2 regions of the Nonomuraea longicatena genome follow, and region 1 is predicted to be linked to the other one. Evidence: predicted binding sites of a transcription regulator. Region 1 holds the regulator's gene; the other holds the start of a gene.
The links. Region 1 encodes HrcA, which represses chaperone genes, less so after heat shock. Its sites were predicted from a motif close to TTGGCACTCTCNNNNNGAGAGTGCCAA; they were not measured.
Positions count from the first base shown of each region.

Region 2: groL (chaperonin GroEL) is a predicted target of HrcA. The motif match lies at 2,555-2,581, and genes of this name have one in related genera.

Region 1 is NZ_BAAAHQ010000015.1:172,618-176,827, reverse strand. It holds gene ABD120_RS16330 (16S rRNA (uracil(1498)-N(3))-methyltransferase) at 1-259, opposite strand, end outside; gene dnaJ (molecular chaperone DnaJ) at 368-1,507, opposite strand; gene hrcA (heat-inducible transcriptional repressor HrcA) at 1,519-2,529, opposite strand; gene ABD120_RS16315 (hypothetical protein) at 2,674-3,510, shown strand; gene ABD120_RS16310 (DUF3097 domain-containing protein) at 3,528-4,210, shown strand, end outside.
Region 2 is NZ_BAAAHQ010000040.1:29,319-33,528, reverse strand. It holds gene ABD120_RS30835 (HelD family protein) at 1-757, shown strand, start outside; gene groL (chaperonin GroEL) at 818-2,446, opposite strand; gene ABD120_RS30825 (cold-shock protein) at 2,753-2,953, opposite strand; gene ABD120_RS30820 (MoaD/ThiS family protein) at 3,188-3,463, opposite strand; gene thrC (threonine synthase) at 3,486-4,210, opposite strand, start outside.

The sequences.
Region 1 (4,210 bases):
CTCCCTTGGGCAGTGCCTGGACGACGACGATGCGCGGCGCGGGGGCGGGCACGGTGTAGCGCCTGAGGACGTCGAGGACGAGCCCGTCCTTCAGCGTCTCGCGGACGACGCACTCGCCGACGGCGCCCGCGCCGTCGGTCAGGTCGACGCGCTCACCGGGGCGGATCCGGCGGACCGCCGCCGCGTGCCGCCCCTCTGGCCCCTCCAGCACCGCGTGCGCCTCCGCCACCGCGTCCACGAGAAACACCGGCACGCTCACGCTTCCCCCAGTAGAACCATCGTCATCGATACGGCCCGCCCGCCCCGCCGCCACCCGCCGTACTGCGGCGGGTGGCGGCAGGTCGGCCGGGCCGTAATGGATGATCGGTCAACGGCCGTTGAACGCGTCACGCAGGCGGGAGAAGAAGCCCTGCTGCCCCGGGGCGAACTTTCCCGGCGGACGCTCCTCTCCCCGCAGCTTGGCGAGTTCCCGCAGCAGTTCCTCCTGCTGCGGCTCCAGCCGCAGCGGCGTCTCCACGTTCACATGGATGAGCAGGTCGCCGCGCCCCGACTCGTTGAGCCGCTGCACCCCCCGCCCGAACATCGAGATGACCTGCCCGGACTGCGTGCCCGGCCGCACGTCCACCTGCTCGGTGCCGTCGAGGGTCTCCACCGACAGCACCGTGCCGAGCGCGGCGGCCGTCATCGGGATCTGCACCGTGCAGTGCAGGTCGTCGCCGCGCCGCTCGAAGATCTCGTGCGGGCGCTCGACGATCTCAAGGAACAGGTCGCCGGGCGGGCCGCCGCCGGGACCGACCTCGCCCTCCCCGGCGAGCTGGATGTGGGTGCCGTCCTCGACTCCCGCCGGGATGCGAACCTTGATCGTCCGCCGGGTACGCACCCGGCCGTCGCCGGAGCACTCCTGGCACGGCGTGCGGATGAGGGTGCCGAAGCCCTGGCACTGCGGGCACGGCCGCGAGGTCATGACCTGGCCCAGGAAGGACCGCGTGACCTGCGAGACCTCTCCACGCCCGCCGCACATGTCGCAGGTGTCCGGATGGGTGCCCGGCGCGGCGCCCGCGCCGTGGCAGACCTCGCACACCACGGCGGTGTCCACGATCAGCTCGCGCGTGGTGCCGAAGGCGGTCTCGTTGAGGTCGAGTTCGACGCGGATCGTCGCGTTGCGCCCGCGCCTGGCCCGCGAGCGCGGTCCGCGCCCGCCGCCGGCCTGCCCGAAGAAGGCGTCCATGATGTCGCTGAAGGGGAAGCCCGCCGCGAACCCGCCCGCGCCCGCCCCGGCACCGGCCCCTCCGAAGGGGTCGCCGCCGAGGTCGTACATCTGGCGCTTGCTCGGGTCGGACAGCACCTCGTACGCCTGCGTGATCTCCTTGAAACGCTCCTGCGTCTCGGGATCGGGGTTCACATCAGGGTGCAGCTCGCGGGCCAACCGGCGGTACGCCTTCTTGATCTCGTCCTGACCGGCGTCTCGCCGCACCCCGAGGATGCTGTAATAGTCGCTGTTTGCCACTTATCGACCTCTTAGGAAGCAGCCAGAATCTGGCTGACGTAGCGTGCCACTGCGCGCACGGCGCCCATCGTCACCGGGTAGTCCATCCTCGTGGGGCCGAGGACGCCCAGCCGAGCCAGTTGCCTGTCGCCAGAACCGTATCCGGTGGCGACGATCGACGTGCCGTGAAGGTACGGGTTTTCCGCCCCGATCCGCACCGTGAGCGCGGCCGGGATGTCCGATGTCTCGCCGAGCAGGCGCATGAGCACCACCTGCTCCTCCAGGGCCTCGAGAACGTCGCGCAGGCCGGTGGTGAAGTCGGCGCCGGCCAGGTTGGCCGCGCCCGCGAACACGATCTTCTCGTCGTGACGCTCGACGAGCGTCTCAAGAAGCACGGACAGGATGGTGGCCGCAGCGGGGCGGTCTTCCGCGGCCAGCCGTTCGGGAAGGTCGGCCACCAGGTCGGGCACGGCCGCGAGGCCGCACCCGTCGAGGGTGGCGTTGAGCACCGCGCGCAGGTGCGCGATGCGCTGGTCGTCCACGATCTCGGGGAGTTCGACCACACGCTGCTCGACGCGGCCGGTGTTGGTGATGACGACCAGCATCACGCGCCGGTCGCTCAGGTGGACGAGTTCGACGTGCCGGACCGTCGAGCGGGCCAGCGCGGGGTACTGCACCACCGCGACCTGCCTGGTCAGCTGTGCCAGCAGGCGGACCGTGCGGGTGACCACGTCGTCGAGGTCGACCGCGCCGGCGAGGAAGGTCTCGATGGCCCTGCGCTCGGCCGCCGACAGCGGCTTCACCTGCGAGAGCCGGTCGACGAAGAGCCGATAACCCTTGTCGGTCGGCACCCGGCCCGCGCTGGTGTGCGGCTGGGTGATGTAGCCCTCCTCCTCCAGCGCGGCCATGTCGTTGCGCACCGTCGCCGGGGAGACTTTGAGATTGTGACGTTCGGCCAGCGCCTTCGAGCCCACCGGTTCGTTGGTGGACACGTAGTCCTCGACAATGGCCCGCAGGACCGCGAGCTTACGGTCGTCGAGCACGTGCGCACCTCCTGCCTCTTCCCTTACAGAAACGCCAGATCTAGCACTCTGTGGTCCCGAGTGCCAAGTGTACGGCTCCCGCCCACAAGGTGCGATAACTCTCGTGCTGGCGGCTCACGATCCACTGCACCACACTTGACGGATATGAGTGACGATTTCCGGCAGGGCCAGGGTTGGCAGCAACCGCCGCAGCCGCCCTACGGCCCGCCACCCGGCCCCCACGTCCCTCCCGGCGGGCCCCGGCCCTATGACCCACCCGGCGCCCCCCAGCCGCCGTACGGGCCTCCGAGCGGCCCCCAGACCCCCTTCGGCCACCCCGGCGGGCCACCGCCGCCGCCGTACGGGCCGCCCGGCGGCCCCCAGCACCCCTACCCCCATCCCCCGCACGGCGGCCCGCAGTACGGGGCCCAATACGGGGCCCAATACGGGGGCCCGCCACCCGCGCAGGTGCGCCCGCCCCTGTGGTGGATCGCGGCCGGCTGGGCGGTCGCGGCCGTCTGCGTGATCACCGGGATCGCCCTGTTCGTCACCGGCACCGTGGGCGGCCTCGTCGACTCGGCGCCCTCCAGGACGTTCGCGCCCGGCGAGTCGGTCACGCTCACGATCGACCCCGGCGAGCAGCCCGCCCTGTACGTCCAGAACACCGGCCGCCTCACCTGGGAGTGCCGGATCGGCAAGGACGGCAGGCTGGTCACGACCAGCGACCAGACGCTCACCTCCGACGGGGTGACCTGGGCCATGATCGCCCTGGTCAACGTCCCCGCCAAGGGCGACTATCCGATCGTGTGCACCGTCCAGGAGCAGGTGCGGACCAGGTTCGGGCTGGGCCGCAGCCTCGCGGCCGGAGCGGGCGGCTTCTTCGGCGGGCTCGCCGCGATGGTGATCCTGCCGATGACCGGCATCGTCGTCGGCGCCGCCGTCAACGTCGTCGTGGTGGTCCGCCGCAACGCCCACCGCAGGCGCCTCGCGGCGGGCGGGTGATTTGCTACGGTCCCCGTGTGTACGACGGCGATGTACTGGCGGGTAACTGGCGGCGTCCCGGCAAGGGCAAGATCCCACAGGTGCCCGCCGAGGCGGACCTCGTGGTCGAGGACGCCGACAGCGGCTTCTGCGGCGCCGTGGTCGCCTGCGACAAGGAGGCCGTGACGCTGGAGGACCGCTTCGGCAGGCGCCGCCTGTTCCCCCTGGCGCCCGCCGCGTTCCTGCTGGACGGCAGAGCGGTCACCCTCGTACGGCCCGCCCCCGCCGCGTCCTCCGGTCCGCGCCGCAGCGCCTCCGGCTCCGTCGCGGTCGAAGGGCTGCGCGCCCGCGTCGCCCGCGAGAGCCGCATCTACGTCGAGGGCGTCCACGACGCCGCCCTCGTCGAGCGCATCTGGGGCCACGACCTGCGGGTCGAGGGCGTCGTCGTCGAGTACCTGGAGGGCGTCGACGACCTGCCCGCCATCGTGGCCGAGTTCGAGCCTGGAGCGGGCAGACGGCTCGGCGTCCTGGTCGACCACCTGGTGCCCGGGTCCAAGGAGAGCCGGATCGCCGCGCGGATCGCCTCACCCCACGTGCTCGTCGCGGGCCATCCGTACGTGGACGTGTGGCAGGCGGTCAAGCCCGCCGTGCTCGGCATCCCGGCCTGGCCGGAGGTCCCGCGCGGGGTGCCGTGGAAGGAAGGCGTGATCGCCGCGCTGGG
Region 2 (4,210 bases), on a different contig from region 1:
GTGGGCCAAGCCGTACCGGGGGTGGAAGTCGGCGCGTTGGAGCGCCGCGGACGCCGCGCTGCTGGACGAGCTGGCCGACCTCATCGAGCGCACCCCCTCCCTCGGCCACCTCGTGGTGGACGAGGCGCAGGACCTGTCGGAGATGCAGCTCCGGGCGCTCGGGCGCCGCTGCCGCAACGGCTCGGCCACCGTCCTCGGCGACCTCGCCCAGGGCACCACTCCGTGGTCCACGACGTCCTGGGAGGCCGTGCTCACCCATCTGGGCCAGGACAGCGGCTCGGTCACGGAGCTGACGCTGGGCTTCCGCGTGCCGCGCGAGGTGCTCGACTACGCCGCCCGGCTGCTGCCCTCCGTCGCTCCCGGCCTCGCCCCGCCGCGCTCGCTGCGTCCCGGCACGGGCTCCCTGTCCGTACGGCAGGACGCCCCGCTGGCCGACACCGTCCGCGACCTCCTGACCAGGGACGGCTCGATCGGGCTGATCGTCCCCGACGCCCGGGTGGGCGAGATCTCGGCGGAGTTGTCCGGACTGCCGCACGCGGTGCTCACACCGGACAGCACCGGCGAGGAGCAGCGCCTGCTCGTCGTGCCCGCGACGCTGGCCAAGGGCCTGGAGTACGACCACGTCGTCGTCGTGGAGCCCGCCGACATCGTGGCGGCCGAGCTGCGGGGCCTGGCCCGCCTCTACGTGGTGCTGACCCGGGCGGTCAGCTCGCTGACCGTCCTGCACGCCAAACCGCTGCCCGCCCAGCTCGGCTGACGGGCCCGGAACACAGAAAACGGGCGGACCCTGCCGGGCCGCCCGTTTTCTGTGAAGGACTTAGAAGTCCATGTCACCGCCGGGCATGCCACCCGCCGGAGCGGCCGGGGTCTTCTCCGGCTTCTCGGCGATGACAGCCTCGGTGGTCAGGAACAGCGCCGCGATGGAGGCGGCGTTCTGCAGTGCCGAGCGCGTCACCTTGGTCGGGTCGAGAATGCCCGCCTCGAACATGTTGACGTAGTCGCCCGTGGCCGCGTTGAGGCCCTCGCCCGGGGTCAGGTTGCGGACCCGCTCGACGACGACGCCGCCCTCAAGACCGGCGTTGACCGCGATCTGCTTCAGCGGCTCCTCCAGCGCCTTGCGGACGATCGCCGCACCGGTCGCCTCGTCGCCCGACAGCTCAAGCTTGTCGAACGCCTTGGTGCCCGCCTGGAGCAGAGCCACGCCACCACCGGCGACCAGGCCCTCCTCGACGGCCGCCTTCGCGTTGCGAACGGCGTCCTCGATGCGGTGCTTGCGCTCCTTCAGCTCGACCTCGGTCGCCGCGCCCGCCTTGATGACGGCCACGCCACCGGCCAGCTTGGCCAGGCGCTCCTGCAGCTTCTCACGGTCGTAGTCGGAGTCGGTGCGGTCGATCTCCGCACGGATCTCGTTGACCCGGCCGGAGATCTGGTCGGCGTCACCGGCGCCGTCGACGATCGTGGTCTCGTCCTTGGTCACGACGACCTTGCGGGCGCGGCCGAGCAGGTCGAGGGTGGCGTTCTCAAGCTTGAGACCGACCTCCTCGGCGATGACCTGGCCGCCGGTCAGCACGGCGATGTCGTTGAGCATTGCCTTGCGGCGGTCGCCGAAGCCCGGGGCCTTGACGGCGACGGACTTGAACAGGCCGCGGATCTTGTTGACGACCAGGGTCGCCAGGGCCTCGCCCTCGATGTCCTCGGCGATGATCAGCAGCGGCTTGCCGGACTGCACGACCTTGTCGAGCAGGGGCAGCAGGTCCTTGTTGGCGGAGACCTTGCTGTTGACGATGAGGATGTACGGGTCTTCGAGGACGGCCTCCATGCGGTCGGGGTCCGTCACGAAGTACATCGAGGTCATGCCCTTGTCGAAGCGCATACCCTCGGTGAGCTCAAGCTCCAGGCCGAAGGTGTTGCTCTCCTCGACCGTGATGACGCCTTCCTTGCCGACCTTGTCCATCGCCTCGGCGATGAGCGTGCCGATCTCGGTGTCGGAGGCCGAGATGGAAGCGGACGAAGCGATCTGCTCCTTCGTCTCGACGTCCTTGGCGAGCTTGGACAGCTCCTCGCTGACCCGCTCGACCGCGGCCTCGATGCCCTTCTTCAGCGCCATCGGGTTGGCGCCGGCGGCCACGTTGCGCAGACCCTCGCGCACCAGCGCCTGGGCGAGCACCGTCGCCGTCGTCGTGCCGTCGCCGGCCACGTCGTCGGTCTTCTTGGCGACTTCCTTGACCAGCTCGGCGCCGATCTTCTCCCACGGGTCCTCGAGCTCGATCTCCTTGGCGATCGAGACACCGTCGTTGGTGATGGTGGGAGCGCCCCACTTCTTCTCCAGCACGACGTTGCGGCCCTTGGGACCCAAGGTCACCTTGACGGCGTCGGCGAGCTGGTTCATGCCGCGCTCGAGACCGCGCCGGGCGTCCTCGTCAAACGCGATCATCTTGGCTGCCATAAGGCTAGACCTCCCAGATGCAGGGTGGCTTCTCAAGGACCGAGCCGATGCCCGCGACGGCACCGGGCCTGCATCTCCGTGCGGCAGGCCCCGATCGTCTCGATCCGGTTGGCACTCACCTGCGGGGAGTGCCAACGAACTGTTTAGCACTCTACCTGGTCGAGTGCAAGCGAGAGCCACCCTGCCGCAGGTCAGGCCCGACCTCCGGGGAGATCGGACCTGCCCTGTGAGTCGAGGAAAGGTGTGTGGCAGTTCCGTACGGACTGCGCTGCCGTACGTGCTGCCGGTTGGTACCAGCTACGCGGTTCAGACAGTACGGACTGACTCCGCCTGCGGCCCCTTCTGGCCCTGCGTGATCTCGAACTCAACCCGCTGGCCTTGCTCGAGAGAACGATACCCGTCCATCAGGATCGCGGAGTAATGGACGAATACATCCTTTCCACCGTCGACCGCGATGAAGCCGTAGCCCTTGTCCGCGTTGAACCACTTGACGGTGCCCTGCGCCACTTCCGACTCCTCTTACTGGGTTCAGGACCCCACCCATTCCTTTGTGAGATCCACGAGCGCCCGCCTTTTCCGGAAAACTGGCAGACGATCGCCCTCGACCATACCTGTGGCATGCCGTTGGGCAACAGAGTCAATCGGCAAACTGCAGATTTCATCCTTTGAAGAGTTGAATTTTCCAGAAATGACAAGGGGCACTCCCGTTCGGGAGTGCCCCATCGACAGGGGGTTGGGGGGTCAGCCGCCCGCGACCGCCGGTATGATCGAGATCTCGGCGCCCTCAGGGGCCGCCGTGTCGAGTCCGTCGGCGAATCGGACGTCCTCTTGCCCAACGTAAACGTTGACGAAACGTCGAATCTTGCCCGATTCATCCAGAATGCGGGCGCCGATCCCGGGGTAGTCCGCGTCCAGCTTCTGAAGGACCTCGCGAAGCGTCGAGCCCTCGCCGCTGACTTCCGCGTTACCCCCAGTGTACGTGCGCAGAATGGTGGGAATCCGCACAGAAACGCTCATGCTAAAACTTCCTTTCAGGTGCTCAGATCGCGCGGAACGCGTCGAGGGAGGGGCGGATGACCGCGCTGGGTGCGGCGATCGACGACACCGCGTCAAGGGTCTTGAGGCCGTCACCGGTGTTGAGCACGACGGTCTCGGCCTCCGGGTCGAGCGTGCCCGCTTCGACGAGCTTCTTCAGCACGCCCACGGTCACCCCGCCCGCGGTCTCGGCGAAGATGCCCTCCGTCGCGGCCAACAGCTTCACCGCATCCACGATCTCGGCGTCGGTGACGTCCTCGACGCCCCCGCCGGTACGGCGCGCGATGTCCAGCACGTACGGCCCGTCCGCCGGGTTGCCGATGGCCAGCGACTTGGCGATGGTGTCCGGCTTGACCGGCTGCACCACCTCGTGCCCCGCCTTGTAGGCCGCCGACACCGGCGAGCACCCCTGCGCCTGCGCCCCGAAGATCTTGTAGGGGGTGTCCTCGACCAGCCCGAGCGCCACGAGCTCCTTGAAGCCCTTGTCGATCTTGGTGAGCTGCGACCCGGAGGCCACCGGGATGACGATCTGCTCGGGCAGCCGCCAGCCGAGTTGCTCGGCGATCTCGTACGCCAGCGTCTTGGACCCCTCCGCGTAGTAGGGCCGCAGGTTCACGTTGACGAAGCCCCACTTGTCGCCGAGCGGGTCGCCGATGAGCTCCGAGCAGAACCGGTTGACCTCGTCGTAGGTTCCCTCGATGCCGATCAGCCTGCCGCCGAACACCCGGG